3 regions of the Kluyvera sp. STS39-E genome follow, and region 1 is predicted to be linked to each of the others. Evidence: predicted binding sites of a transcription regulator. Region 1 holds the regulator's gene; each other region holds the start of a gene.

Region 1 (10,573 bases):
GAAAACCTGATCGGCGACCCACTGCGGGCCAGCGTCCGGGCTGTCGTAGGCAAAAAGCGCAAGTTTCGCCGGAGGAATGGCGCTAAAACCCTTCGGCGCAAACCACAGTTGGCGGTCATCCCACAGCAGCTTAAAGCCATAGCGCCGACGCGGTTGTCCTTCATGCAGCGTTATTTCCCCACGCCACTGCACAACGTCGGGAGCCGGAGATTTGCTGCTCCGGCGCATCGGCAGCGCCATCTCTTCGTTATCGACTTCCGCACGCAGGGTGACCCGTCGCGGCAGGTCATCGCCGCGCAGCCAAAGCGTGATTATCAGTTTATCCTGCTGCTGTTTTATAAAGGGAGCAACAGGCAGGTGCCAGGCGTTTAACATCATTTTCCCCATCATCAAAATGTGCCCACCTTGCCATACGCCGATTTTACCCTACTCATCTTTTACCGTTTTTTATAGGGAGGAGGATGGGGGCGCAGATTTTAGGCATAAAAAAACCCGGCGTTAAAGCCGGGTTTTCAGGATACAGATCGGAAATTAACGGCTGTAGCGCTTTTTAAACATCCATCCCACCAGCAGCAGCAGTATCCACGCGAAGCCCACATACAAAGAGATGCGAGTTTCCGGGTGGTAGCCAATCAGGGCGATGATAAACACCAGGAACACCAAACCAACGATGGTGGTAGCCACGCCGCCCGGGACTTTAAATTTCAACGCTTTCACTTCATCGACCGACAGGCGGCGACGGAATGCAACCTGGGAGAGCAGGATCATAATCCATACCCACACCGTGGCGAAGGTAGCCAGCGAAGCAATCACCAAGAACACGTTTTCTGGCATGATGTAGTTGAGGTACACCGCGAACAGCAGCGCAACGGTCATCACCGTAACCGTCACCCATGGAATGCCGCGACGCGAGGTTTTGGCGAAGAACTTCGGCGCACTTCCCTGCTCGGCCATGCCGTGCAGCATGCGACCAACGCCAAACACATCGGCATTAATTGCCGAAAGCGAGGCCGTCAGCACCACGAAGTTCAGGATGCTGGCCGCAAAGGTGATTCCCAGATGTTGGAAGGTCAACACGAATGGGCTGCCATCGGTCCCGACCTGGTTCCACGGGTAGATAGACATAATGACAAACAGCGTACCGACGTAGAACACCAGAATACGCACCGGCACGGAGTTTATCGCGCGTGGAATAGACTCCTGCGGGTTTTTGGCTTCACCGGCGGTAATGCCGATAATTTCAATCCCGCCGTAGGCGAACATCACCATCTGTAGCGACATCACCATCCCGAGCCAGCCGTTGCTAAAGAAGCCGCCGTTGGTCCACAGGTTATGAATGCCGGTAGGCTGTCCGCCGTTGCCTATCCCCCAAATAATGATGCCGAAACCGGCAACGATCATGACGATAATGGTGGCCACTTTGAAAAAGGAGAACCAGAATTCCAGTTCACCGAACACCTTGACGCTCATCAGGTTGATGGCGCAGATAAGCAGCACGACGCTCAGCACCCATATCCAGTGCGGCACCGTGGGGAACCAAATGCCCATGTAAATACCGAAGGCGGTCACATCGGCGATGGCGACAATCAGGATTTCAAAACAGTAGGTCCAGCCGGTGATATAGCCCGCCAACGGCCCCAAGTTTTCTTGAGCATAGCGAGAAAAGGAGCTTGCGGACGGGTTATGCACGGACATTTCGCCCAGCGCACGCATAATGATATAAGCGGCAACGCCACCGATAATATAAGCCAGCAGGACGCTTGGCCCGGCCATTTTGATTGCGTCAGCAGAGCCGTAAAATAGCCCAGTACCAATTGCCGAACCTAGGGCCATAAAGCGAATGTGTCGGGCGCTTAGCCCACGCTTTAGCTTGTTTTTTTCCATCGTTTCCAGTGCCATGTCAGACCCATCGTCCCCGCCCGCGAACGCCCGCGGCCTGAAGGACTTAGGTTAAAGTACCCAAAATAAAAAACCACGGAACATCACATTCCGTGGTTAAACACCGTTAAAGCGCAGCGTGAATTAATGTGCGCTTGATGTTACCTGGCGTCCTGCCATGCGATCCCAGACAACTGCCAGAACCGTCATCACAACCGTCGGCATCAACCATGCTAGACCCTGCTCCGCCATTGGCAAGCGAGCGGTCCAACTAGGCAGCAGATCGGCGAATGCAGAAGCCTTGATACCGTCAAGGATACCAAAAACAAGGCTGATAAACATCGGTGGTGCAATAACGCGGCTGGAATTATGCCACCAGTTGCGGGTAAAACTGAGCACCACCAGTGCGATACACGGCGGGTAGATGGCCGTCAGTACCGGAATGGAGATTTGAATCAGGTGGCTCAGCCCCAGATTCGACACCGCCATGGAGAACAGACCCAAGGCAAAGACCAGCGTGCGGTAGGAGAACGGCAGGTACTGCGCGAAAAACTCGGCACAAGCACAGGTCAGGCCAACCGCGGTCACCAAACAGGCGATGAAGATAAGCGCCGCCAGCATCAAGCTGCCTGCACCGCCGAAGGTGTGCTGAACGTAAGCGTGCAGAATCGCGGCACCATTGGCGTTTTGGTCAACCAGCGTCGCACTATCAGAACCCAGACGGAACAGCGCCAGATACAGCAGCGTCAGGCCCACGCCTGCCATCAGACCGGCCCAAATCGTGTAGCGAGTCAGCAAACGCGCTTCGGTTACGCCACGAGAACGCGCAGCGTTTACGATAACAATACCGAACACCATCGCGCCCAGCGTATCCATGGTCAGATAGCCGTTAACGAATCCGTTGGAGAAGGCGGCAGTTTCATAGGCCTCCATCGCGTGGCTGATAGGACCTGCCGGCCAGATAACCGCGGCAACGGACAGCACAATCAGCGCCAGAATTTTCAGCGGAGCTAGGAAGTTACCGACGGTATCCAGCAGTTTACCCGGATAGAGAGAAACCAAGATAACCAGCGCAAAATAGATAACGCTATAGATAAACAGCGGCAGTTCACCGTTACCGGTCAACGGTGCAATACCGATTTCAAACGACACGGTCGCCGTACGCGGCGTCGCAAACAGCGGGCCCACGGCAAGGTAACAGACGGTCGCCAGCAGCACGCCAGCCACTTTGCCAATCGGCGTGCTCAAGCTGTCAACGCCACCGCCAACTTTCGCCAGCGCGACTACGGTCAGCACCGGCAGACCCACGGCGGTAATCAAAAAGCCAATAGCCGCAGTCCAGACGTGAGGACCGGCCTGCAAGCCAACCATAGGAGGGAAAATGATGTTGCCTGCGCCAACAAACAACGCAAAGGTCATAAAGCCCAGAGCGATGATGTCACGCGATTTCAATTGATGGGTCATATGTAACTACTGCCTGTGGATGTGGTGTTGTAAAACATAAATTTATCGCGCCGATACCTGTGGAATGAAGCAGGGGAACCGGCAACAAACTCAGCGGGATATGCTCCCATCGCGGTATAGAGAAGAATAGTTTTTTGATTTACCGCGAATTAGCAGTCTGTTTACGACTGCATGGGGGCCAATTTAAACGCTTATAACGTTTTAAAGCAACACGGGATCGCAAAACCAGATGATTATATTGATTGTTAATTAACAACCAGACTTATTAACTGGATTTAAGAAAGACACCCGGCTAATAATTCGAATAAAAAATAGCCAAACGTTCGTTAATCAGGCAGCAAAAAGTTGACTGTAAAGTAAACGGACCAGCGATGATGGGAACGATGTCATTAAAGACTTCCACGCCGACGAAGGCGAACGCATCGATCCAAGCGATCTACCGGGCGACGTTGCAGACTCTGACCTGGCATCTTACATTCGGGTCACGGACGACGGAGCGGGCAATAGGCTGATTGAAATTAATACCGATGGGCAGATACAAAACAGCGGCTCAACGATGACTATCAGCGTTGAAAACGGCTCTTCTGCCGATATTGATATTAATAGCATGCTGGCAAAATCGGAACTTCCGATTCTCTAGTGATAAACCGGCGCCCGAGGTAAAAGTTGGGGTGTTTGCACTGCCCGATGACGCGGAGCGATAAGGCCTACAAAATACCGTAGGCCCGATAAGCTCCGCGCCACCGGGCATTTTTCAACCGTTATCTTTGGCGATTAACCGCTCGGGCAACACGAAGCTAAAGCACGATCCCTTGCCTAATGTACTGGTGATATCCAGACGGCTGTCATGATGACTCACCGCATGTTTGACGATGGCCAGACCCAGCCCACTGCCCCCGGTTTGCCTTGAACGCGCCTTATCGACGCGATAGAAACGCTCGGTCAGCCTTGGCAGATGTTCAGGCGCAACCCCCGGTCCATTATCTTCGACGCTAAATAACGCACCGTGCGGCACTCGCTGCCAACGAACGGTAATCAGCGTGCCCTCCGGCGTATGATTCACCGCGTTGTAAACCAAGTTCGACATCGCGCTACGCAACTGTTCTTCATTGCCCAGCACCTTCAGCGACTCATCCACCTCAAAGCGCAACTGATGTTGATGCTGGCTCAGGGTTTGCGCCTCACGTTCGACGACGCGCAGCATCAGCGGAACATCAATTCTTTCGTTCAGCAACAGCACCGGCGACGCCTCAATTTTTGACAGCGTCAGTAGCTGTTTCACCAGCCCGGCCATACGCTGCGTTTGCTCGCCCATCGTATGCAGCGCTTTTTCGCGGACCGCCCCTTCCAGCACCTGTTCCTGCATCATCTCCAGATATCCCTGCAACACGGTCAACGGCGTGCGCAGCTCATGACTGACGTTGGCGAAAAAGTTACGCCGCGCGCCTTCTAACTGGTGCATCTGCGTCACATCACGCGCCACCATCAGCAGCTGACGATCGGTATAGGGCATCACACGAATTTCAAGATGACGTCCGCTGTTAAGCACGAGGTGCAGCGGTTTTAGGAAATCACGTTTTTTAAGGTGTTGGGTAAATTCGGGGTAACGCAGCAGGTTTAAAATATTTTGCCCACTATCATCGGGCCAGCGAAGTCCCAGCAGCTGCTGGGCTAGGCCATTACACCAGAAAATGGCCCCTTCTTCCGTGGTCAGCACCACCGCATCCGGCAGAGATTCCGCGCCGCTGCGAAAGCGCTTAATCAAATTACCCAGCTCGCGACGGCGTTTTTTATTACGCAACTGCATCTGGTTTAGCCCATACAGCAAGGGCTCCCAGCTACCTCGCCCCGGCGGCGGAGTCATACTTCTGTCGACCCACAGCCACCAAGAAAGGCGCAGTAAATTCCAGAAATGCCAGACCAGTAGCCCGGTCACTGCCGCCAGTAAAAACCACGGCAGATACCCAAACACCAGCCCCAGTACCACGGCCGGGAGGCAGCATAACAGCAGCTCCAGGGCCAGCCTTTTCCATGACAGCCGTTCCAGCACGGGTCACACTCCTGTCAAAAATTAAAAACGGGCGGAAAAACGATAACCCGTCCCGCGTACGGTTTGCACCATGCGGTCATGACCACTGTGTTCCAGCGCTTTGCGTAGACGACGAATATGCACGTCAACGGTACGATCTTCAACATAAACATTGGTTCCCCACACGTGGTTCAGCAGCTGCTCGCGGCTGTAGACTCGCTCCGGGTGCGTCATGAAGAAGTGCAGCAGTTTAAATTCGGTAGGCCCCATGTCCAGCGGGTTTTCACCGGTCATCACCCGGTGTGAGGTAGGGTCAAGGCTCAACCCCTGCATTTCAATCACCTCTTCCACCGCCATCGGTGAAATACGGCGCATTACGGCTTTAATTCGCGCCACCAGCTCTTTTGGCGAAAACGGCTTGGTAATGTAATCATCTGCGCCTGTTTCCAGGCCGCGCACGCGATCTTCTTCTTCACCACGCGCCGTAAGCATCATCACCGGAATGTCACGCGTAAGCGCTTCACGTTTGATATGCTTAATAAATTGCAGCCCAGACCCACCCGGTAACATCCAGTCGAGCAAAATAAGATCGGGCCAAGGTTCATTCAGTTTACTGATAGCGCTATCGTAGTCTTCCGCTTCCACCGGCTGAAAACCATTTTGTTCCAGCACAAAACACACCATCTCGCGGATCGGCGCTTCATCTTCAACGACCAGAATACGTCTTGCCATTATTTGCCCTGTTTTTAGACATCAGTATTATATACGGCGTCATTATGCGTCAGATTTATTACAGTTTTATGATAAACATGACCGTTTGATGATCGTGCTTTACCTTTTATGACACAACGAAAACGCCTACATAGACCTTCACGTAGGTGGATGTTTATAATCAACTTTACGCCACCTTTCACGGAACCGCTATGCGCATTATCCACACGTCGGACTGGCACCTTGGCCAGAATTTCTACAGCAAAAGCCGGGCCGCCGAACATGACGCCTTTCTCCAATGGTTGTTGACCACCGCCGAAGCGGAACAGGTCGACGCCATTATCGTGGCGGGCGATATCTTCGATACCGGCTCGCCGCCGAGCTATGCGCGCGAGCTGTACAACCGATTTGTGGTGAATCTGCAGCAAACCGGCTGCCATCTGGTCGTGCTGGCGGGCAACCATGACTCCGTAGCGACGCTTAACGAGTCACGCGATATTCTCTCGTTTCTCAATACCACGGTCATTGCCAGCGCAGGCCACGCGCCTTTTATCTTAAATCAGCGCGACGGCACGCCCGGTGCGGTATTCTGCCCGGTGCCATTTTTACGTCCGCGCGACATCATCACCAGCCAAGCGGGGCTTTCCGGCAGCGAGAAACAGCGTCAGGTGCTGGAAAGCATCACCGACTACTATCAGCAACAATACCAGCAGGCGAGTGAACTGCGCGCCGACCGTGCGCTGCCGATTATCGCCAGTGGCCACCTGACCACCGTCGGCGCCAGCAAAAGTGACGCGGTACGCGACATCTATATTGGCACACTGGATGCGTTTCCGGCGCAAAACTTCCCGCCCGCCGACTACATCGCGCTGGGGCACATTCACCGGGCGCAGAAAATCGGCGGCAGCGAACATATCCGTTACAGCGGCTCGCCAATCGCCTTAAGTTTTGATGAAACCGGCAAGAGCAAAAGCGTTAATTTGGTCACCTTCAATAACGGCGCGCTCAATGAGGTAACGCCGCTTGTCGTGCCGGTAACCCAGCCGCTGGCGGTGATTAAAGGTGATTTCGGCAGCATCAGTGCGCAGTTAGCCGAATGGCGGCTTGCCGATGCCCAGCCCGCGACATGGGTCGATATTGAGATAACCAGCGACGAGTACCTGCACGATATCCAGCGCAAAATTCAAGTCATTACCGACGACCTGCCGGTCGAGGTGCTGCTGGTTCGCCGCAGCCGGGAACAGCGACAGCGCATTCTGGCAAATCAAGCGCGCGAAACCCTGAGCGAACTGAGCGTTGAGGAGGTGTTCCACCGCCGTCTAGCGCTGGAAACGCTGGAAGAGCCAGAGCAGCAACGCTTACAAACGCTATTTAATGAAACGCTCAACGGCCTTGGCGAGGAGCAACAGCCATGAAAATTCTCAGCCTGCGCCTGAAAAATCTCAATTCGCTAAAAGGCGAGTGGAAAATCGACTTTACCCAAGAGCCGTTCGTCAGCAACGGCTTGTTTGCCATCACCGGCCCAACCGGCGCGGGCAAAACCACGCTGTTGGATGCGATTTGCTTGGCGCTGTACCACGAAACGCCGCGCCTCAACACCGTCTCCCAGTCGCAAAACGATCTAATGACCCGCGACACCGCCGAGTGTCTGGCGGAAGTTGAGTTCGAGGTCCAGGGCGTGGCTTATCGCGCCTTTTGGAGCCAGAACCGCGCCCGCAACCAGCCGGACGGGAATCTACAGGCACCGCGCGTTGAGCTAGCTCGCTGCGCTGACGGGCAGATATTGGCCGACAAAGTGAAAGATAAACTGGAGATGACGGCCTCCCTTAGCGGGCTGGACTACGGCCGCTTCACCCGCTCAATGCTGCTCTCGCAGGGGCAGTTCGCCGCCTTTCTTAACGCCAGGCCAAAAGAGCGCGCCGAGCTTCTAGAAGAGTTAACCGGCACCGAGATTTACGGCCAGATTTCCGCACAGGTATTTGAAAAACATAAACAGGCACGCAGCGAATTAGACACGCTCCAAGCCAAAGCCAGCGGCGTGGTGCTATTGAGCGAAGAGCAGCAACAGACGTTGTCACAAAGTTTGCAGGCGCTTACTTCTGAAGAAAAACAGTGGCAGCAGCAGCAAACTACCGCTGCTGCGCATCAGCAATGGTTGGCACGTCACGCAGAACTGACGCAGGATGCACAAACCAACCAGCAGGCGCTGGCCCTAGCAAAACAGGCGCTGGATGCCGCGCAGCCGCAATTGGCCGCGCTTAATCGCGCACATCCTGCCGAAGCGCTGCGTCCGCGCTGGACGCAAATGCAGGAGCAGGCGGCGACGGTGACCAAAACGCACCAGCTCATCTTGCAAGTGAATACTCGCTTACATGATGCCTGCGCGCTGCGCGACCGCATTCGCTTCACCGCCGAGCGCCAAGCCACGTCGCTGTTGCAGGTGCAGGCTCAGCGCCAGCAATGGCTACAGGAACATGAGCACATTCAGCGTTGGCAAGGTGAACTGACCGGCTGGCGCAGCGCCTTTGCCCAGCAAACTCGCGATCGCGCCCAGCGGCAAACACAATTGCAGCGCCTGCATGAACAGGAAAGGCAGCTTGCCCAACTGCCGCCGTCCACGCTGACGCTCACCCCGGATGAAGTCGCGGAGAAAATTGCTCACCACGCGGCAACGCGTCCGCAGCGCCAGTTGCTTAATAGCCTGCACAGCCGCTTTGTGCCACTGCAAACCCGTCGACAGCAGCTCATTGACGCCAAGCAACAGCGCCAGCAGCAGTTAGAGAAACTCACCGCTGACCTAACGCAGCTACGCCAAGTCTATAAAGATAAAAAACAGCAGTTTGTCGATGTGAAAGCGATTTGCGAGCTGGAAGCCACCATCGTCCGGCTAGAAGCGGAACGTGCGCGTTTGCAGCCCGACACACCGTGCCCACTGTGCGGCTCCACCAGCCACCCGGCACTCGCGGAATATCAGGCACTGGTTCCCGATGCCAACAAATCCCGTCGCGATGCACTGGAAAAAGAAGTGGCCCGGCTGGCGGAAGATGGCGCCACCCTGCGCGGTCAGCAGGAAGCGCTACAAAAGCAGCAGCAGAAAGAGGATAGCGAGCTAATATCGCTTTCTGAGCAGGAGCAAGCACTTACATTGCAATGGCAGGACGTAACCCAGCGTTTAGCCATCTCGCTGCAACCCGCCGACGATATCAGCCGCTGGCTTGCCGAGCAGGACGACGCCGAACAGCTGCGCTACCAGCACAGCCAGCGATTAGCTCTTGAAGGACAAATCCGCGAGCTCCAAGCGCAGAATACCCGCCTTGATGAAGAGCAGGAGCAGCGCGAGACTGCGCTAACCCAGGCTATTGTGGCATTAGGTTTGACGCAGCCAGCCGCGGGAGAAGAAACCGCTTGGCTTGCCGAGCGCGAAGCGCAAACCCAAGCCTGGCAGCAGCAGCAAAAAGAGAGTCAGGAAACCCAGCAGCAGCTGGCACACATTCAGCCGCTACTGGAGACGCTGCCACCGGCACAAAATCCTGATGATGGCAGCAACGCTAGCCTTGATGGTTGGCAGCAGGTACACCACGACTGCGTGTCGCTGGAAAGCCAGCTGCACACGCTGCAGCAGCAAGAAACACAAGAAAATCAACGCTTGCAACAGGCGGAGCAGCTCTTTGACCAAGCGCTTGCCGACTCTCACTTCAACAGCCGAGAAGATTTCCTCTCCGCACTGCTGGATGCCGACGAGCGCCAGCGTCTGGAACAGCTCAAACAGACGTTGGAAACGCAGCATCAGCAGCGCCAAACGCTGGCCGCCCAGGTGCAGGAAGCGATGCAAAAGCATCTAACGCTGCGCCCGGAAACGCTCACGCCTGAGCTGACACTTGTCGATGTGCAGGCACAGCTGCAGCTGCTCGCCCAGCAGCTACGCGAAAATAGCCAACGCCAGGGCGAGATTCGCCAACAGCTGAAGCAGGACGAGGATAATCGACAGCAGCAGCAGTCGCTGTTTATCGATATTGAAAGGGCCAACGCCACGCTTGAAGACTGGGCGCACCTCAATGCGCTCATCGGTTCGAAAGAGGGCGATAAATTCCGTAAATTCGCCCAGGGGCTAACGCTGGATAATCTGGTATGGCTGGCTAACGAGCAGCTTAGCCGCCTACACGGTCGCTATCTGCTGCAACGTAAAGCCAGCGACGCCCTAGAGCTGGAAGTGGTAGACACCTGGCAGGCCGATGCGGTGCGAGATACCCGCACGCTTTCCGGCGGCGAAAGCTTCCTTGTTAGCCTCTCGCTGGCGCTGGCGCTGTCCGATCTGGTGAGCCATAAAACGCGCATCGATTCACTGTTCCTCGATGAAGGTTTCGGCACGCTGGATAGCGAAACGTTAGATACGGCGCTCGACGCGCTGGATACCCTGAACGCCAGCGGCAAAATCATCGGCGTGATTAGCCACGTCGAGGCCATGAAAGAGCGCATTCCGGTGCAGATTAA
Region 2 (10,573 bases), on a different contig from region 1:
AGTCTCAAGTTTATCAGGGCGTGGTAGAAAACCTGGCCAGCGAGCAGGCCGCACGTATGGTGGCGATGAAAGCCGCTACCGACAATGGCGGCAGCCTGATTAAAGAGCTGCAGTTGGTATACAACAAAGCTCGTCAGGCCAGCATTACTCAGGAACTCACCGAGATCGTCGGTGGTGCATCCGCGGTATAACCAGGTTAATTCGTAGAGGATTCAAGATGGCTACTGGAAAAATTGTCCAGGTAATCGGCGCCGTAGTTGACGTCGAATTCCCTCAGGATGCCGTACCGCGTGTGTACGAAGCCCTTGAGGTTCAGAATGGTAATGAAGTGCTGGTGCTGGAAGTTCAGCAGCAGCTCGGCGGCGGTATCGTACGTACCATCGCAATGGGTTCTTCCGACGGCCTGCGTCGTGGTCTGGATGTTAAAGACCTCGAGCACCCAATCGAAGTCCCAGTAGGTAAAGCTACACTGGGTCGTATCATGAACGTACTGGGCCAACCGGTAGACATGAAAGGCGACATCGGTGAAGAAGAGCGTTGGGCTATCCACCGCGAAGCACCATCCTACGAAGAGCTGTCAAGCTCTCAGGAACTGCTGGAAACCGGTATCAAAGTTATCGACCTGATGTGTCCGTTTGCGAAGGGCGGTAAAGTTGGTCTGTTCGGTGGTGCGGGTGTAGGTAAAACCGTAAACATGATGGAGCTGATTCGTAACATCGCGATCGAGCACTCCGGTTACTCTGTGTTTGCGGGCGTAGGTGAACGTACTCGTGAGGGTAACGACTTCTACCACGAAATGACCGAATCCAACGTTATCGATAAAGTATCCTTGGTTTATGGCCAGATGAACGAGCCACCGGGAAACCGTCTGCGCGTTGCACTGACCGGTCTGACCATGGCTGAGAAGTTCCGTGACGAAGGTCGTGACGTACTGCTGTTCGTCGATAACATCTATCGTTATACCTTAGCCGGTACAGAAGTATCTGCACTGCTGGGTCGTATGCCTTCAGCGGTAGGTTATCAGCCGACTCTGGCGGAAGAGATGGGCGTTCTGCAGGAACGTATCACCTCCACCAAAACCGGCTCCATCACCTCCGTACAGGCTGTATACGTACCTGCGGATGACTTGACTGACCCATCTCCAGCAACCACCTTTGCGCACTTAGATGCCACCGTGGTACTGAGCCGTCAGATCGCCTCTCTGGGTATCTACCCAGCCGTTGACCCGCTGGATTCCACCAGCCGTCAGCTGGATCCGCTGGTTGTTGGTCAGGAACACTACGACACCGCGCGTGGCGTACAGTCCCTGCTGCAGCGTTATCAGGAACTGAAAGACATCATCGCCATCTTGGGTATGGATGAGCTGTCTGAAGAAGATAAACTGGTGGTAGCACGTGCGCGTAAAATTCAGCGCTTCCTGTCCCAGCCGTTCTTCGTGGCAGAAGTATTCACCGGTTCTCCGGGCAAATACGTCTCCCTGAAAGACACCATCCGTGGCTTTAAAGGCATCATGGACGGCGAATACGATCACCTGCCAGAGCAGGCGTTCTACATGGTCGGTTCCATTGACGAAGCTGTCGAAAAAGCCAAAAAACTTTAACGCCTTAATCGGAGGGTGATATGGCAATGACTTACCACCTGGACGTCGTCAGCGCAGAGCAACAAATGTTCTCTGGTCTGGTCGAGAAAATCCAGGTAACGGGTAGCGAAGGTGAACTGGGTATTTTCCCGGGTCACGCCCCGCTGCTCACCGCCATTAAGCCTGGTATGATTCGCATCGTTAAACAGTTCGGTCATGAAGAGTTTATCTATCTGTCCGGCGGCATTCTCGAAGTGCAGCCAGGCAGCACGACCGTTCTGGCTGACACAGCAATTCGTGGCCAGGATCTCGACGAAGCGCGAGCCCTGGAAGCGAAACGCAAGGCTGAAGAGCACATTAAAAGCTCTCACGGCGACGTGGATTACGCTCAGGCGTCTGCGGAACTGGCCAAAGCGATCGCTAAACTGCGCGTTATCGAGTTGACCAAAAAAGCGATGTAACACCGGCTTGAAAGTCAAAAAGCCAGTCTGGTTGCCAGGCTGGCTTTTTTTATGGTTTGTTTTAATTAAAGTAAAACTGAAAAGGTATTTTAAATATTTTGTGATTTGCATCACAAAACTGTTGATCGATAAAAATGGGAGGAGTAGACTTCGTTTTGTGAGTTAAGTCACAAAAAAACACCACTACTATCGCAGGATAAAAATCATGAAACTGATCAACAAAATCATCGCCCTTTTCAGCTCTATGAACATCTCTTTCGGTACCTTCAACCTGTAAGGTTACCGCGCTGACCGCCCACTTGCCGGTCAGACACAGTTCTGTGATGCGCTGTACCGCTAACGAAAACCACAACACATGCGGTGTAAACAGAACCCAAAATACAAAGGTCGCCTTACGGCGACCTTTGTATTTTGTAGACCGGATAAGGCGTTTATACCGCCATTCGGCAATGTGCTCGCAGCTTGTCTGATGGCGCTGCGCTTATCAGGCCTACGAGTTCCCGAACTCAATCTTTATTTAGGAAGTTGCCCGTCTTAAAGCTGCCGTCCGCGTTGCGCTCCAACGGCTGCGGCAATGCCAGCGACTGGAAATCATCCGCGCGCAGTTCTTTGCCTTCTTTGTTCACGCTCTTGCCGTTCTCGATAAAGTAATTGGTCGCATCCACGTTGCCCACTACCGCATCGTCATATTTCCCCGGTTGGCTGCGCAGTGAAATATTATCGCTGAACACGCCCTGAGTGGTCGCATCACCATAAGGGCTTGGTCGGAAGATGAAGTTGAAGCGTTGGTTATCAACGGCCACGTTGTTTACCACCACCAGCTTGCCCGGGTTAAAGTTGTCGGTAAACCCATCGAGATGGTTGCCCACAGCGATGCTATTGCGGATCTCATGAGCCACCGGCTGGCCTTCGCCGCCGAGCTTGAAGCCGTTGCTGGTATTATTGCGGGCGATAGAGTTTTCAATGACCACCACCCCGTTAGCGCCGTCTTCAATCTTGTTGAACAGGTCAAAACCATCGTCGATATTATCGTGGGAGTAGCAGCCCTCAAGGCGGTTACCTTCCCCTACGCGCATCTTCACAGCAAAACCATCAGCATTGATCTTACCCGGATCCTCATTGCTAAAAGATTCGGAATTGACCACGCGGTTATAGCTTGCCCATAGCGGACGACCGATCTTATCCACAGAGGAGATCTGAATGCCGGTATCATCGTTGCGGTAGGCCACGACGTTTTCAATGAGGTTATGACTACCCTGAATGCGCAGGCTCTTATCGGTTATCTCAATCCCGCGAATAGTCCAGTAGTTGCCATCCAGCAGCATGCCGTGAATAACCGCTTTGCCCTGTGCTTCCAACGTTTTGTTGCCATTTTTCAAGCCGCTTGCGGAAAGCGGGATATCTGTTTTTGGATAGTTACCGGCAGCGAGCATAATTTTGCCCCCCGGCGGCAACAGCTCGATGGCGGTGCTCAGATTCATTGGCGATTCAGCGGTTCCCTTGGCGTCCGCTTTACCATCGACGGCAGCGTACAGGGTGCTGCTAGCGATATTGTTTGCCAAGCTTACCGTCAGATTCTGTTCTACCGGCGCACGGTCTTTACCGCTGGTGGGGGTAAAGCTTATCTGGAAGCTATTGCTCTCTTTGAGCGTCGCCGGTTGGGTGAACATTTCGCCGGCTTTCACCGGTTTATTCTCCCCGATCACCACTTCGTTCTGACGCACAGTGAACTGGCCGTCATAGTTGGCTCGGGCCTGTAAGGTATAGTTTGCGGCTAAACTTTTGCTCCCCGATGCCACCTGCACCACCACCGGCCATGATTTGGCTACGAACGGTTTAGAGGCCACACTTTTTGCCTCTGAAGTCGTCAGTGATGCGTTGCTGACGGTAATTTTGGCATTTCGTGAGGCAAAGAAACCCACGTAGTACTGTTTTTTGTCCTGCACGGAAATGAGGTCGGCATGCGGTACCTGCTGGCTGACCCATTCTTCGCTACCCGCAGGAGCCCAAGCGGTCACAAAGCCCTCGTTGGTGCGTTCAAGCTTAAGACGGAAGGTTGGCGACTGGCGAAGAGAAACCTCTTCCTTATAGCTCACCTTTTTGATTTCAGAGCCGGTGTTGCCCCATGGTTGTACAATCCCATTACGTGAAATCGCCTGCAGTTTAATGCGGTAATCATCTTTTTTATCCTGGGTCATAATGGCATTCATCACCATATTTGACGCTGCAGGAAACTCTTCGTAGCCTTCTTTCAGCGGTTCCTGTCGCGGGATACCGATAGTATCGCGTACCAACAGACCAGCGCCTTCCTGAGCGGCGGGTTTTGCCCCGTTTTCTGGGCCGAACTGGTCTACGGTGACCGTTGCCGAGAGGACAAAATTCTCATTGGTCGGCAGCGTGGTGTAAAAGAAGGTTAGGCCATCATGCGAGTTGGCAATTTTGCCGCCACGGCTTTCAATAGTGATAGGTTTGCTGAGGTCGGCAACCTGTTGTGATGATAGGGTTTTGCCGTCAATCGTCACATTATTCACGCCCACCTTCTCCGCCAGCACGTTGGAGGAGAAGTTGATATCGGTAGACTGCCCGAAAGTTATCGCTTTCCATTGCGCGGGCGTTGCGGCCTGAGCTTGGAGAGAGAGCGCCGCGCTACAAAGGGTAAGAGCCAGAGGTATTTTATTGTTCATATTATCTTCCCGAATGGTTGATTGGTGTAATTATCACCAAATCAAAACACTGTTTCTTTTTTGCTCGTCACAATAATGAGTAAATAAAACATCGTTTTGATTTCATGTGGGCTTTATTCAGGTAGCAAAAAAACAGAATAAGCAGAGAGATAGCGCGCAATCTGGCGCTTGGCCTGAATTCTTACAAGACAAATGTATTTGATATGGACGAAAATAAGGGCAGAAAAACAGTGGCGCAGGGAATGTTGGACGTTTTATCAGCAAGCCATTTCATGCTGAAAAATATGTAGAATTTTCAACGTTAACCCGGTTTACTTCATACTTAATCTACAGACAGGATACCTATGTCTAAGCGTACCATGAGCGTTGTGATCCTTGCCGCTGGCAAAGGCACGCGAATGTATTCCGATCTTCCTAAAGTGCTGCATACCCTAGCGGGTAAACCTATGGTGCAGCATGTCATTGATGCCGCTAATCATCTTGGCGCCGCCCAGGTTCATCTGGTGTACGGCCACGGCGGCGATTTACTAAAGCAGACCTTATCCGACGATAACCTCAACTGGGTGCTGCAAGCGGAACAACTGGGTACCGGTCATGCAATGCAGCAGGCCGCGCCATTCTTCGCCGATGACGAAGACATTCTGATGCTATACGGCGATGTGCCGCTGATCTCTGTTGAAACATTAGAACGCCTGCGTGACTCCAAACCGCAGGGCGGCATTGGCTTGCTGACGGTCGTGCTTGCTGACCCAAGCGGATATGGCCGCATTACGCGTGAAAACGGCAAAGTCACCGGCATCGTGGAGCACAAAGATGCGAGCGACGAGCAGCGTCTTATTGCAGAAATCAATACCGGCATCCTGATAGCTAACGGCGCGGACATGAAGCGCTGGCTGGCGAAACTGGATAACAATAACGCCCAAGGCGAATTCTATATCACCGACATTATCGCGATGGCATACCAAGAAGGGCATGAAATTGCCGCCGTGCATCCGGATCGCTTAAGCGAAGTGGAAGGCGTCAATAACCGCCTGCAGCTCGCGCGCCTTGAGCGCGTCTACCAGTCAGAACAGGCGGAAAAACTGCTGCTGGCGGGCGTGATGCTGCGCGATCCGGCGCGTTTTGATCTGCGTGGCACACTCTCTCATGGGCGTGATGTTGAAATTGATACTAACGTTATCCTTGAAGGGAACGTGGTTCTTGGCCATCGCGTCAAAATCGGCGCAGGTTGTGTGATTAAAAACAGCACCATTGGCGACGATTGCGAAATCAGCCCCTACAGCGTGGTGGAAGATGCTCAGTTGCAGGCCACCTGCACCATTGGGCCGTTTGCGCGTCTGCGTCCTGGCGCTGAACTGCTGGAAGGTGCGCACGTTGGTAACTTCGTCGAAATGAAAAAAGCGCGTCTGGGTAAAGGCTCTAAAGCCGGTCATCTGACCTACCTTGGTGACGCAGAAATTGGCGATAACGTGAATATCGGTGCGGGTACCATCACCTGCAACTACGATGGCGCGAACAAGTTTAAAACCATTATTGGCGACGATGTGTTTGTCGGTTCCGACAGCCAACTGGTGGCCCCGGTCACGATTGGCAAAGGCGTGACTATTGCCGCAGGTACCACGGTCACCCGCGATGTTGCCGATAATGAGCTGGTGCTGAGCCGCGTACCGCAGGTACATAAGCAAGGCTGGCAGCGTCCGGTGAAGAAAAAGTAATTTGTGGTTTTTTGTGTAGGCCTGATAAGGCGTCACCGCCATCAGGCAGACAGGGGTGAGGAGATAACATAATCTCCCGCCCAACATGCAGTACCCATAAAAATAACCCCACTCTCTACAAGGCTCGGGGCGCCCGGTATACGGGCAACAGGTTGACCGACAACGCATGGCATAACGCCAAAATCGGAATAGAAAACTATGTGTGGAATTGTTGGCGCAGTCGCGCAACGTGATGTAGCTGAAATCCTTCTCGAAGGTCTTCGTCGTCTGGAATACCGTGGTTATGATTCCGCGGGTCTTGCCGTGGTGGATGCACAAGGTCATATGACCCGTCTACGTCGCCTAGGTAAAGTGCAGATGCTGTCACAGGCAGCAGAAGATCACCCGCTGCCTGGCGGCACCGGTATTGCTCACACCCGCTGGGCGACCCACGGTGAGCCTTCAGAAAGCAACGCGCATCCGCATGTTTCTGACCATATTGCGGTGGTCCATAACGGTATCATTGAGAACCATGAGCCGCTGCGCGAAATGCTGCAGGCGCGTGGCTACGTCTTTGTTTCCGCCACGGACACCGAAGTGATTGCTCACTTAGTGCACTGGGAACTGGAGCAGGGCGGCACCCTGCGTGAAGCCGTTCTGCGTGCGATACCGCAGCTGCGCGGTGCATACGGTACGGTGATTATGGATTCCCGCGATCCGAGCACCCTGCTGGCAGCGCGTTCCGGTAGCCCGCTGGTTATCGGTTTGGGGATGGGCGAGAACTTTATTGCCTCTGACCAACTGGCGCTGCTGCCTGTCACCCGTCGCTTTATCTTCCTTGAAGAAGGGGATATCGCGGAAATGACTCGCCGTACGGTAGAGATTTTCGATAAATCGGGCGTGATCGTGACGCGTCAGGAGATCGAATCTAACCTGCAATACGATGCTGGCGATAAAGGTATCTATCGCCATTACATGCAAAAAGAGATTTACGAGCAGCCAAACGCGATTAAAAACACATTAACCGGGCGCATTAGCCACGGTCAGGTGGATTTAAGCGAGCTGGGGCCGCAGGCCGATGAGCTGCTGTCGAAAGTCGAACATATTCAGATTATCGCCTGTGGCACTTCCTACAACTCGGGAATGGTGGCGCGCTATTGGTTTGAATCGCTGGCCGGAATGCCGTGTGACGTCGAGATTGCGTCTGAATTCCGCTATCGCAAGTCGGCCGTGCGCCCCAACAGCCTGGTTATCACTCTGTCTCAATCCGGGGAAACCGCTGATACGCTGGCTGGTCTGCGTCTGACCAAAGAACTGGGGTATTTAGGTTCGCTGGCGGTATGTAACGTTGCGGGTTCATCGCTGGTGCGCGAATCTGACCTGGCTATTATGACCAAAGCCGGTGCGGAAATTGGCGTGGCTTCCACCAAAGCCTTTACCACGCAGCTAACGGTGCTGCTGCTGCTGGTGGCGAAGATGGCGCGGTTGAAAGGCGCTGACGAGTCCGTTGAACAAGAAATCGTTCACGCATTACAGGCGCTGCCGAGCCGCATTGAACAGGTGCTGTCTGAAGATAAGCGCATTGAAGCGCTGGCAGAGGATTTCTCCGATAAGCATCACGCGCTGTTCCTTGGGCGTGGCGATCAGTACCCGATCGCGCTGGAAGGCGCGCTTAAGCTCAAAGAGATCTCTTATATTCACGCAGAAGCCTACGCCGCAGGCGAGCTCAAACACGGCCCGTTGGCGTTGATTGACGCGGATATGCCGGTGATTGTGGTGGCGCCGAATAACGAACTGCTAGAAAAACTGAAATCCAATATTGAAGAGGTGCGCGCGCGCGGCGGTGAACTGTACGTGTTTGCTGATAGGGATGCAGCCTTCACCAACAGTGACAACATGCATATCATTGAGATGCCGCATGTCGAAGAGGTGATTGCACCTATCTTCTATACCGTTCCGCTGCAGCTGCTGTCTTATCACGTCGCGCTGATCAAAGGCACCGATGTTGACCAGCCGCGCAACCTGGCGAAATCTGTAACCGTTGAATAATCACGTTTGAGAGCGAATCCGTCCGGTTATGCCTTTGGCATAGCCGGATTTTTTTACCTGCTATACCCTGAAAATAGAATAATTTTGGGCACGTCACTGTCATAAAGTATGGCCATTTCACTGTCATAAAAACAAAATTCTTTTGAAATTTTATTGTAAATTATTTTTTTAATTCATTGTTTTTATTGGTTTTAATATTGATGTATTTTACGGGGTTTTCCTTGTCATTAAACTGTCATAAAGCTTACATATAACTGTCACCTGTTTATCCTATTTTGCTCATCGTAGCCACTAAACAACACTTTACGAATTCTTGCAGGAGACATTATGAAAGTTATGCGTACCACTGTCGCAACTGTTGTCGCCGCGACCTTATCGATGAGCGCTTTCTCTGCATTCGCAGCAGCAAGCCTGACTGGTGCTGGTGCAACCTTCCCTGCGCCGGTGTATGCCAAATGGGCAGATACCTACAATAAAGAAACGGGTAATAAAGTTAACTACCAGGGTATCGGTTCTTCCGGTGGCGTAAAACAAATTACCGCTAATACCGTAGATTTCGGCGCATCCGACGCTCCACTGTCTGATGAAAAACTGACTCAGGAAGGCCTGTTCCAGTTCCCGACCGTCATCGGCGGTGTTGTGCTGGCCGTAAACATCCCTGGCCTGAAATCAGGCGAGCTGGTGCTGGACGGCAAAACGCTGGGTGATATCTACCTCGGCAAAATTAAGAAGTGGGATGATGAAGCCATCACCAAACTGAACCCAGGCGTCAAACTGCCTTCTCAGAACATCGCCGTAGTGCGTCGTGCTGACGGTTCCGGTACTTCCTTCGTCTTCACCAGCTACTTGGCGAAAGTGAATGAAGAGTGGAAATCCAAAATCGGTGCGGGTTCTACTGTGAACTGGCCAACCGGTCTGGGCGGTAAAGGTAACGACGGCATCGCAGCCTTCGTACAGCGTCTGCCAGGCTCTATTGGCTACGTTGAATACGCTTACGCTAAGCAGAATAACCTGGCTTACACCAAGCTGATTTCAGCCGACGGTAAAGCCGTTAGCCCAACCGAAGAAAACTTCGCTAACGCGGCTAAAGGCGCAGACTGGAGCAAATCATTCGCCCAGGACCTGACCAACCAGAAAGGTGAAGGCGCGTGGCCGATTACCTCCACCACCTTTATCCTGGTCCACAAAGACCAGAAGAAACCTGAGCAAGGCGCTGAAGTGCTGAAGTTCTTTGACTGGGCTTACAAAAACGGCGGCAAACAGGCTAACGAACTGGATTATGCTAGCCTGCCGGAAAGCGTAGTTGAGCAGGTTCGTGCTGCATGGAAGACCAACGTCAAAGACAGCAGCGGTAAAGCGCTGTACTAGTCGGAATTTTGACGGAAATGGCGGGTAGTGCTAATGCTAACCCGCCCTACGGTTCCGACTGTAGGCCCGATAAGCGCCAGCCGCTATCGGGCACTTTCGTAAACGTTATTAACTGAAGAGTAATTTATGGCTGCAACCAAGCCTGCTTTTAACCCTCCGGGTAAAAAGGGTGACATGATATTCAGCGCGCTAGTCAGACTGGCTGCGCTGATTGTGCTATTGATGCTGGGCGGGATTATCGTCTCTCTGGTTATCTCCTCTTGGCCCAGCATGGAGAAGTTCGGCTTCGCCTTCCTGTGGACCAAAGAGTGGGATGCTCCCAACGACATCTACGGCGCGCTGGTACCTATTTACGGTACGATTGTCACCTCCGTCATCGCTTTGTTGATCGCCGTTCCGGTGAGTTTCGGCATTGCACTCTTCCTGACCGAATTAGCACCCAACTGGCTCAAACGTCCGTTAGGTATCGCGATCGAGCTGCTGGCGGCTATTCCCAGCATCGTTTACGGCATGTGGGGCCTGTTTATCTTTGCTCCGCTGTTCGCGACCTACTTCCAAGAACCGGTTGGCAATATTCTTTCTAACGTCCCGTTTGTCGGTGCCCTGTTCTCTGGCCCGGCGTTTGGTATCGGTATTTTGGCGGCCGGGGTTATCCTCGCCATCATGATTATTCCGTATATCTCCGCCGTTATGCGTGATGTCTTTGAACAAACTCCGGTGATGATGAAAGAGTCGGCC
Region 3 (10,573 bases), on a different contig from region 1:
TGTGGATAAAATATAGCCGCATTCAAAAGATGAATTTATCTGAAGATGGCGTCCTGGTGATGCAATTAGAGCAACGCCGTCTGCTGGTTCGCGTAAAGAATATTGACGACCTGGAACGCATCTACAAGCTTCTCCTTAAATCTCAATGATTTAAAATATAGCCATCGCTATATCTGTTCTATTTAACAGCAGAACGAATATAGCGTTGGCTATGTTTATTCCACAAAATCCCCCGATATTTATTAACGCCTTGATTACGCAATAAATCTAAATGAAAATCGTTATCATTAAACGATAAAATATACAATGCCTATTGTTGTTTTATATTATAAAAATATGTTAAGGTTGCGCCCGTCGTTGGGGAGTAGCTAATTTCCATCCCATGGAAATGTACGTGTCAACATACTCGTTGAAAAACGTGGTGCGTACGGATTACACACTGTAGTCAAGCGAGACCATAGACGCATTCACTGCTGATTACTGGGGGCGGTAATGTGTCATATGGAAACTTCCCGGTCCGGACATCTTCATGAATTTAACCGCTACGATTCTTCTTGCCTTCGGTATGTCGATGGATGCATTTGCCGCATCAATCGGGAAAGGCGCAACGCTGCATAAACCCAAGTTTTCTGAAGCCTTACGCACCGGCCTGATTTTTGGCGCAATAGAAACGATCACGCCTCTGGTCGGTTGGGGTCTGGGCATGCTAGCCAGCCAGTTCGTCATGGAATGGAGTCATTGGGTCGCCTTCGTGCTGCTGGTGTTCCTCGGTGGGCGAATGGTCATTGAAGGTTTTCGCGGCAGTGATGAGGAAGAGGATCAACAAGCGCCGCGTCGTCACGGCTTCTGGCTACTGGTAACCACCGCGATTGCCACCAGCCTCGACGCTATGGCGGTCGGCGTTGGTTTAGCTTTCCTGCAGGTGAATATTCTTGCCACCGCGTTCGCAATTGGCTGCGCAACCTTCATTATGTCGACGCTGGGTATGATGGTTGGTCGCTTTATTGGCCCACTGCTCGGCAAGCGGGCGGAAATTCTCGGTGGGATCGTGCTGATTGCCATTGGCGCGCAGATCCTCTACGCGCACTACATGGGTTAATCGATATCTCTTTGCCAGGCGTGAATCGCGAAATCCGTCTGGCAGTCAAACCATTCCTGTTGCTTCAACAATTCCCATACTTCCGGCTTAGCCCGCCATGCAAACGGCGTCATCTGCAGTAGCGTAACGGCCTCTTCGGCGCGTAAACGCATCGGATAGGCTAACGCCTCATGTTCTTGCAGCGTAAACCCATCAAGCACTTCAGAATGCGGCGCGTGCAGCTGTACTTCGCTATAGATAAGCCCTTTCATTTCGAGCAAATGACGTGGTCCAGGCGTGACCGTGATGACCCAACCGCCTGGTTTCACCACCCGCTTAAGCTCCGTCGGATTGCAGGGCGCGTAAATACGTATCACCGTATCCATGCTGGCATCGTCAAACGGTAAACGCTGGCTGGAGGCTACGCAGAAATTGACCTGTGGATAGCGCTTTGCGCCGTAACGTACCGCCGTTTTTGAAACATCTAGCCCCCAAGTTTCCTTGGCGAGCGCGGCAAAAGCATGGGTGTAGTACCCTTCCCCACAACCAATGTCCAGCAGTTGTTCCGGTTTAATGGCACTTAACTTCGCGCTCACGGCATCGCGCAATGGTTGATAATGCTCGGCATCAAGAAATGCCCGACGTGCCTGCATCATTTCTGCGCTGTCACCCGGCGTACGGGAACGTTTATGCTGTACCGGCAGGAGATTGACGTAGCCCTCTTTCGCCTGGTCAAACTGATGACGCTGTGGGCAAAGGTAACTATTGCCGCTGCGCGTAAGGGGCGCGTGGCAGAGCGGACAACTGTAGGACATAACGACTCCGGCATAATCTCAAAGGGCGAAAGTGTACCGCTATTCGAGCAAGGGAGAAAGGTGAAGCGGCGGTAAATAGGCGGGGTAAAAATGATAAAGCCCCGCGGTTGCGAGGCTTTATGTCTGATAATGATGCGCTGATGCGCCGCAAGATCAGTGATGTCGAATCAGATAGCGGTTACGTTAACAGCCGCTGGGCCTTTCTGGCCGTCCTGAATTTCGAACTCAACGTTCTGGCCTTCAGCCAGAGTTTTGAAGCCGTTACCCTGGATTGCAGAGAAGTGTACGAACACATCTTTGCTGCCGTCAGCAGGAGTAATGAAGCCAAAACCTTTAGACTCGTTGAACCACTTAACTTGACCTTTAATCTTTGCCATTTGCAAAATTCCTTAGAGTGTTTTCTGCGCCCGCAGGCGTTTTCATATAGATAAAACTGAGACATGACTGCATGCGGCACTAATATAAGGTTCGGCAGAGAAGTGGTATTCAACGTCAACGTCTTTACTCATAACTTCTTTACTGATAATGCCATACATAAACAGAACTGTACCTCGTTTAACCCAAAACGTGTTATCACATACTACGTAATTAATGGCAAGCCATTTTTAAACGTGTCTCGATCGGCCGCACAAATCACAACAAATCATTTGTCCACTTACGCATTTCCACGCGCTGTGGCACGCGAAGGATGGAATGTTAGCAGGACTGAAATGTGACCTAGCTTACGGTAACGTAAGACTTTTTTCACAAAACCTCATGATTTATCCGTATTCAGATTCATGTTAGCCGCATCCACTTTCTTTATATCGTAAGATATATTTTTGCTATAACTTTTCCATCAGTCATTCCAGCGGTTGTTATAAGGTCCGAACATTTGCGCGGAGTACTTACACGACCCGTCTGGTTAATAACGCATCGAGTTTGCACTAAAATAATGAAAATTTTGTGACATTGCCTCATTACGACGCAATAAAAACGTTTCGCTAATTTAATGCAGATTGCCCGGCTATTAATTAAGCAGGGATACTATACAAAACCGAGCCATAATATATTCGAGGCATAGGGAATAACTTAAATGAGGCTCCAATAACAATAACATATCGTTATAGATTGCTGAACTTGGTGCTGACGTTGAATTGTGCGCAAAAAAACACCATCGGTTGCGCAAAAAGACGCTAGGGCAACGCAAGGGGAATAATCAGAGGGTTAATATCATAAGATGCACCAGAAAAGGGCATCGGGTTACGTCCGGCAGCCTATTGCAGGCTGACCGGAGTCGTCATACTACGAAATTATCGTTCTGCAACTAAGCGGATAAAATCGTCTTCTTTATCTTCTTCTACAGCTTCAGCCTTAGGCGCATCTTCCTCTTTTTTCTCGGGCTCATTTGCTTCGCACAAACGACGCAGCAACGCATTTTGGCGTTTTTGCTGGTCGAGCAACGATTCAAGGAGTTCGATTTGTTCGTTAGCACGAGAACTGGCGCGATTCACAAAAAACCACAAAACCAGACCGACTAACAACAAGAGAAAGGATAATGCCAGTGAAACCAGATTTAAGGCCCCAGAACTTACTAGATCACTCATTTTACCACCTCAAAAGGAACGATCTATTCTACCACTCAGGCTACGGAAGGAAATCGCTGTCAGTAAAAATGTTTTACCAGGGTATGAACCTGTTGATGCTGCATATGCCGCTAAAAAACTGAACGTCCTGATCGCACATTACGTTGATCATTTGCGTCCACAATAGCATACAGGCAGCAATTACGAGTATCAGTAATACCCACCGAAACTTTTTCACTCCATTCTCCGCATGACTTCTTAATCAGATGCAACCAAGTTAGCATGCTAACCTTAAACCGCGGCTAACTGTAATAGCATCTAGCGATTTTAGGAATCATAGACTTGTTTCAATCGGTTATCGAAGTAACGTAGTATCCATGGATCAAATAGTAGAAGAGGAATTCCTATGCGCCTGTTTATTAGAACCATCGTCTTTTTGGTTATCGTTGCCATTGGCGTCCTCCTGAGCGGGTATGGCGTACTCGCGGGAAGCCAGAAGACGGCTGGAGGTTTGGGGTTGCAATGTAAGTACCTGACAGCGCAGGGATTCAGTACTGCATTTTACCTGCACGGGGATAACGGCATTGTCGGCAGATCAAGCTGCCCGCTGCTGCGCAAAAGCGCAAGCGTAGTCGATGAAGGCTAATAAAAGATAAAAAAAAGCCCGGTCATCGCCGGGCTTTTTACTATCAGACTTAGAATGGATAATTGTTGTAACCCATCTGCTCTGAAATTTTACGCGCTGCGGTATGCAACATCTCTACATACTCATGCAGACGCTCTTCTGAGAAACGCAGCGTTGGGAAAGAGATACTTAACCCAGCGATAACCACGCCAAAACGGTCGAATACCGGTACGCCGATACAGCGCAAACCTTCTTCCTGCTCTTCGTTGTCCTCGCCATAACCCTGTTTACGCACCTGCTCGAGTACGGTGATCAGTTCATCGGTACTCGCAATGGTGCGCTCGGTGCTGCACTTGTATTCCACGCCTTCAAGAATCTGACGTACTTCGTCAGTTTCACGCCAGGCCAGCAGCACTTTACCAATTGCTGTACTGTACAGCGGGTTACGACGACCGACGCGGGAGTACATGCGCAGGTTGTACATGGAGTCGATTTTGTGGATGTAGACAATGCTGTCTTCATCCAGCGCCCCAAGGTGGACCGTTTCTTTCGTTAGACGAGAGAGTTCACGCATTTGGATATCCGCACTGCGGATCAAATCGACGTTCTGTAATGCGCGAGCACCCAACTCAAACAGCTTCAGCGTGAGCGAATACTTCTCGGATTCCCCTTCCTGGGCAACGTACCCCAATGATTTCATGGTCTGCAAAAAGCGATAAACGGTGCTTTTTGACATCATGACGCGCTGCGAAAGTTCAGTAATACCGATTTCGCGTTCTTCGCCAAGTGCCTGCAGGATACCAAAAACCTTTAGTACCGAAGAGACAGAATCTGGCTGCTTGTCCAAATCCGCTGCTGACATTTATCACCTCATCGCAACTGTTTTATAAAAATTAGAACCGGTTTTTATTATAATTTCGCATTCTGTTTGTAGCAATGAAACTTCTGTGACCTGGTTACAAATCTGCGACATTCAAATGATTAATCAATGCTAGAATCATTCTCTGGTTAATAATTTCCCCAAAAACAAGTTTTCCACATGACTAAACCTCTGACAGATGGCTTACCGCTACCCCAGCGCTACGGAGCCATTCTCACGATTGTGATTGGTATTACGATGGCGGTACTCGATGGCGCGATTGCCAACGTTGCTCTGCCGACCATCGCCAGCGACCTTAATGCATCGCCTGCGGCCTCTATTTGGATAGTCAACGCCTATCAGATAGCGATTGTTATCTCTCTACTGTCTCTCGCTTTCTTAGGCGACATGATAGGCTACCACCGAATCTATAAAGCAGGGCTAATCGTTTTTACCCTCGCTTCGCTGTTTTGCGCACTGTCCCATTCGCTTGAGATGCTTACTCTTGCCCGTATCTTGCAGGGCTTTGGCGGCGCAGCGTTGATGAGCGTAAACACGGCGCTTATTCGCCTGATTTATCCACAGCGCCAGCTTGGACGCGGTATGGGGATTAACTCCTTCGTTGTCGCCGTTTCTTCCGCTGCGGGGCCGACGATTGCCGCCGCCATTTTGTCGCTGGCTTCCTGGCAATGGTTATTTCTTGTCAACGTTCCGCTGGGGATCATTTCATGGCTGCTGGCAGTTCGCTTTTTGCCATCAAACGGGACCCGCAGCCAAACGCAGCGGTTCGATCTGCCAAGCGCGGTGATGAATGCCCTCACCTTCGGTTTGTTGATTACCGCACTGAGCAGCTTCGCTCAGGGCCAATCACTGGTGTGGGTTGGCGTCGAATTGGTGGCTTTGCTGATCGTTGGTTACTTCTTCGTTCGTCGCCAGTTGCACCTGCCGGTGCCGCTACTGCCGGTTGATTTGCTGCGCATTCCGCTTTTCTCGCTGTCGATCTGTACCTCCATCTGTTCCTTTTGCGCGCAAATGCTGGCGATGGTGTCGCTTCCGTTCTTCCTACAAAGCATCGTTGGCCGTAGCGAAGTGGAAACCGGTCTGTTGCTAACACCGTGGCCGCTGGCGACCATGGTCATGGCGCCACTGGCGGGTTATCTGATTGAGCGCGTACACGCTGGTTTGTTGGGCGCACTGGGAATGGGCATTATGGCCTGCGGCTTATTTGCAATGGCAATGCTGCCGTCAGCGCCGAGTGATATCGATATTATCTGGCGCATGCTGCTGTGCGGTGCAGGTTTTGGCCTGTTCCAGTCGCCGAATAACCACACCATTATTTCCTCCGCGCCACGCAATCGCAGCGGCGGTGCAAGCGGAATGCTAGGAACAGCACGATTGCTGGGGCAAAGCACCGGCGCCGCGTTGGTTGCGCTGATGTTCAACGTCTTTGGCACCGGCGGCACGCACATTTCGCTGCTGCTGGCCGGTACGCTCGCCGTGGTCGCCACGCTGTTTAGCGGGCTGCGGGTCACTCAACCACGAGCACAAAGCTAACAACCGACAGAGCCAAATTTCGCTGGGCCCAAAAGAAAAGCGCCTCATTCGAGGCGCTTTTTTTATTTCATATATTCGCCGCTGCGCAGCGCTTCAATACGTTTATCTAACGGTGGGTGAGTCATGAACATTTCGCTCAGCGACTTCGATTTACCGTTGATACAAAACGCCATCATGCTGCTGGCTTCCTGCGGTTCGTAGCTGGTTTTCAGACGCTGCAAGGCAGCAATCATCTTCTCACGACCAACCAGTTTCGCCGAGCCGGCATCCGCATGGAACTCACGGTAGCGAGAGAACCACATGGTAATAATGCTCGCCAGAATACCGAACACCAGTTCCAACACCATGGAAACGGCGAAATAGATAAGCGGGTTACCGTTGCCGCCCTCTTCACCTTCATCACGGTTGCCGCCGAGGAAACCGGCCGCTATCTGCGCGATAACGCGGGAGATAAAGATAACAAAGGTGTTCACAATGCCCTGAATCAGAGTCATCGTCACCATGTCACCGTTGGCAATATGGCTGATCTCATGGGCAATAACGGCTTCCGCTTCGTCACGGCTCATGTTCTGTAGCAGACCGGTGCTCACCGCCACCAGCGAGGCGTCACGGCGCGCACCGGTTGCGAAGGCGTTGATATCCGGCGCGTGGTATAGCGCAACCTGTGGCATCGCAATACCTACCTGCTCTGACTGACGAGCAACGGTTTGCAACAACCAACGTTCCTGTTCGTTGCGTGGTTGCTCAATAACTTCACCACCGACCGATTTCAGGGCCATCCATTTCGACATCATCAATGAAACAATGGAACCGCCAAAACCAAAAAGCAGCGCCATAATCAGCAGACCCGTCATGCTGCTCGACTGAATTCCCGTCAGGCTTAGCACCAGCCCAAACACAACCATAACTGCCAGGTTGGTCATCAGGAAAAGCGCGATTCGCATCATAATTTACTTTTAACCTCTTCTTAACAAAACGCACTATGCGATTACCCATATCGTAGGGGCAATACGGCGATTTTCAACGATTACGTGAGGCTAAGTCACCAGAAAGACACAACTTTACATTTTGTAGCATAGTTGTTGACGTGAAGATGAGGGAGATAAAAAAAACAGGCACAATTGCTTGTGCCTGTTGGAGGTTATTTACTCGCAGTCGGTTGTTCTGCGGGAGTGGCCTTCTCAATCCTTGCCAAGTCGACGGCAATATTCACCGTTTCGTCGAGGTATGGATCTGGCTCTTTATAGTCTTTCGGCAGATCTTCGAGTTTCTTCAGCGGCGGCTTGCCTTCGCGTTTATAGCGATCGTTAATCCGCGCCAAACGTGTCGCGTCATCTTCATTATTCTCTTTCTCACGCTGTGCGTAGTTCAGAGAAGCGATATTGCGTTTATCCCTCAATGCATTGAAGTGAGCAATATCTTTAGCGATGTACTGGAACTCAGGATCTTTCGCGATACGTTCGTCGTGTAGCTTCAGCAACTGAGGTTCGAACGGCGCCATATCGCCCGACGTCACGTAGGTAGCAGCATTGACGCTATCCCATGGCAACGCGTTGTCTTCGAACTTCTCACCGGTTTCGGTCACTTCTTTGCCGGTCGGCATCAGAATATCCGGCGTCACGCCTTTACGCTGAGTACTGCCACCGTTGATGCGGTAGAATTTCTGAATGGTGTACTGGACGGAACCCAGCGCTGGCCATTCAGGGCGCAGCATCTGATCGTAAATGCGGTTCAGCGAACGGTACTGCTGCACCGTGCCTTTACCAAAGGTCGGTTCACCGACGATCAGCGCACGACCATAATCCTGCATCGCGGCGGCAAAGATTTCCGAAGCCGAGGCGCTAAAGCGGTCAACCAGCACCACCAGCGGACCTTTGTAATAAACCACGCCGTCGGTATCGCTATCTTCGCGAACCTTACCGTTGTTATCACGCACCTGAACTACCGGGCCGGACGGAATAAACAGACCGGAAAGCGATACCGCTTCGGTCAGCGCCCCGCCGCCGTTGCTGCGCAGATCGATAATCACGCTGCTGACGTTCTGTTTTTCCAGCTTCTGCAGCTGAACCTTAACATCCTCGGTCAGACCCACGTAGAAGCCTGGAATGTCGAGCACGCCAACTTTTTCGCTGCCAACGCTTTTCACCGACATTTTCACCGCGCGGTCTTCAAGACGAATACGCTCACGGGTCAAGGTCACGATGCGGGTTTTCGATCCTTTACCTGCAGGAAGCACTTCCAGACGTACTTTGCTGCCTTTTGGCCCTTTAATCAGTGCCACGACATCGTCCAGACGCCAGCCAATCACATCAACCATGCCTTTGCCGGTCTGCCCCACGCCGACAATGCGATCGCCAACGCTAATCGCTTTGCTTTTCGCCGCTGGGCCGCCTGCTACCATGGAATTAATGACGGTGTAGTCATCATCCATTTGCAGCACCGCGCCAATACCTTCCAGAGACAGGCTCATTTCGGTATTAAACTGTTCGGTGTTGCGTGGTGAAAGGTAGTTGGTATGAGGATCAATTTCCCGGGCAAAAGAGGTCATTGCCAGCGAGAAGACATCTTCACTGTTGGTCTGCGCCAGACGACGGATCGCAAATTTATAGCGACGCGCCAGCGTGTCATGAATTTCTTTATCGTCTTTACCGGCCAGCTTCAGACTCAGCTGATCGTACTTAACCTTGCCGTCCCACAGCGCATTCAGCTCGGCCTGATCTTTTGGCCACGGCGCTTTAGAGCGGTCGAGGTTGAAAGTATCGTTACCGGTGAAGTTCATCGGGCGCTCAAGCACCTTTAGCGCATACTCATAGCGCTCAAAGCGGCGTTTCTGTGCCAGGTTGTAGAAATCGTAAAAGACGTCCAGTTTGCCCGAACGAAGCTCATCGCCAATCTGTCCTTTTTTCGAGGAAAACTGCTCAACGTCGCTGGCGAGCAGCACATTGTGGCTGTAATCCAGCAGGTTCAGATAGCGATCGAAAATTTTAGCCGAGAAAGCTTGGTCGAGATCAAACTGGCGATAATGAGAACGGGTAAAGCGCGAGGTTACGCGCTCGCTCACCGTGGCATGTTGCGTCTCTTCCTTAAGGATTGGAAGTTGGTCAACACGGGTAATATCTTCAACCGCTACGGCCTGGCCTGTTAGTAATAACAGGCCAGTAAGCGCGGAGAGCCTAAAGAATTTGTTCATGCCTGGCCCGGCCTCCGTTTCAGAACACCAGGTGTTCTGCGCGTACAATCATTGACAGACCCGAAGTAAGCTGCACGCGAACGCCATCTTTGGTGATTTCTAGAATCGTGGCGTCCATCGCGCTGTTGCCCGCTTTAACTTTCAGCGCTTGCCCAACGTTTAGCGTCGACAAGTCAGATACCGGAGTCAGCTTCTCTTCACGCACTTCACGAACGGCTTTAGCAGCAGGTTTCGCAGTGACGGCGTGCGGCTTACGCTCGGCCCCTTCTTTGCGACGCACTGGTGGGCGTGGTTTACGCTCACGACGTGGCGCATCGCCTTGCTCACCTGCAGCAGCTGCCGCTTCGCGTTTTTTCGCCTGCTGTTCAGCACGCTGTGCCTGAACGCGAGCTTTGGCTTCTTCAAGCTGCTGACGGGCGTGTGCCACATGCTGCTCGTCGAGTTCACCACATGGGTTACCGTCGAGATCAACGCGGACTGCACCCGCTTTGATACCGTAAAGGTAGCGCCAGCTTGAAGTATAAAGACGTAATGCGGAGCGCAGTTGCGTTTTGCTGAGGTTCAATTCCCCTTCAACACGCGCAACGAGATCCTGAAAAATCCCCACTTTCAGGGGACGAGCCTCACCTTCCGCACTAAAACACTGTGGGAAACGTTCGGCCAAAAATGCGATAACTTCTTTACTGCTATTCAACTTAGGTTGATTTTCCATGAAATTTCCTGATTACAACGGACGTAGCCAACAAGCCGCAGGCATGAACAGGCGACATTATAATGACGTCATCCGTAAATGCTACGTTATCCGTTGATTATCCTGCGACGGGTGCAAAGAATTTTTGATAATCGGTAGCTTCAAGCACTTTTTGAAGGTGGCCGACCAGTTCAAC

What was found. The regulator PhoB, encoded in region 1, activates phosphate uptake and scavenging genes when phosphate is short. The targets are predictions, from matches to a motif close to CTGTCATAAAACTGNCNNAT.
Region 2: a site for PhoB is predicted at 8,700-8,719, ahead of pstS (phosphate ABC transporter substrate-binding protein PstS). Genes of this name have one in related genera too.
Region 3: a site for PhoB is predicted at 5,037-5,056, ahead of kdgR (DNA-binding transcriptional regulator KdgR). Genes of this name have one in related genera too.

The regions. Positions count from the first base shown of each region.
Region 1 is NZ_JBFQGA010000002.1:479,389-489,961, forward strand. It holds gene malZ (maltodextrin glucosidase) at 1-378, opposite strand, end outside; gene proY (proline-specific permease ProY) at 532-1,884, opposite strand; gene brnQ (branched-chain amino acid transporter carrier protein BrnQ) at 2,023-3,342, opposite strand; gene AB4K05_RS05855 (type I secretion C-terminal target domain-containing protein) at 3,731-3,982, shown strand; gene phoR (phosphate regulon sensor histidine kinase PhoR) at 4,097-5,392, opposite strand; gene phoB (phosphate response regulator transcription factor PhoB) at 5,414-6,103, opposite strand; gene sbcD (exonuclease subunit SbcD) at 6,295-7,497, shown strand; gene sbcC (exonuclease subunit SbcC) at 7,494-10,573, shown strand, end outside.
Region 2 is NZ_JBFQGA010000005.1:456,879-467,451, reverse strand. It holds gene atpG (F0F1 ATP synthase subunit gamma) at 1-191, shown strand, start outside; gene atpD (F0F1 ATP synthase subunit beta) at 218-1,600, shown strand; gene AB4K05_RS13875 (F0F1 ATP synthase subunit epsilon) at 1,621-2,040, shown strand; gene AB4K05_RS13870 (right-handed parallel beta-helix repeat-containing protein) at 2,547-4,724, opposite strand; gene glmU (bifunctional UDP-N-acetylglucosamine diphosphorylase/glucosamine-1-phosphate N-acetyltransferase GlmU) at 5,069-6,439, shown strand; gene glmS (glutamine--fructose-6-phosphate transaminase (isomerizing)) at 6,638-8,467, shown strand; gene pstS (phosphate ABC transporter substrate-binding protein PstS) at 8,795-9,835, shown strand; gene pstC (phosphate ABC transporter permease PstC) at 9,962-10,573, shown strand, end outside.
Region 3 is NZ_JBFQGA010000006.1:89,500-100,072, reverse strand. It holds gene AB4K05_RS14620 (DUF986 family protein) at 1-149, shown strand, start outside; gene mntP (manganese efflux pump MntP) at 530-1,099, shown strand; gene rlmA (23S rRNA (guanine(745)-N(1))-methyltransferase) at 1,096-1,893, opposite strand; gene cspE (transcription antiterminator/RNA stability regulator CspE) at 2,061-2,270, opposite strand; gene AB4K05_RS14600 (DUF2627 domain-containing protein) at 2,313-2,429, opposite strand; gene AB4K05_RS14595 (YebO family protein) at 3,186-3,479, opposite strand; gene mgrB (PhoP/PhoQ regulator MgrB) at 3,553-3,696, opposite strand; gene AB4K05_RS14585 (YobH family protein) at 3,865-4,104, shown strand; gene kdgR (DNA-binding transcriptional regulator KdgR) at 4,154-4,945, opposite strand; gene AB4K05_RS14575 (MFS transporter) at 5,123-6,496, shown strand; gene htpX (protease HtpX) at 6,559-7,443, opposite strand; gene prc (carboxy terminal-processing peptidase) at 7,638-9,686, opposite strand; gene proQ (RNA chaperone ProQ) at 9,706-10,398, opposite strand; gene AB4K05_RS14555 (GAF domain-containing protein) at 10,496-10,573, opposite strand, start outside.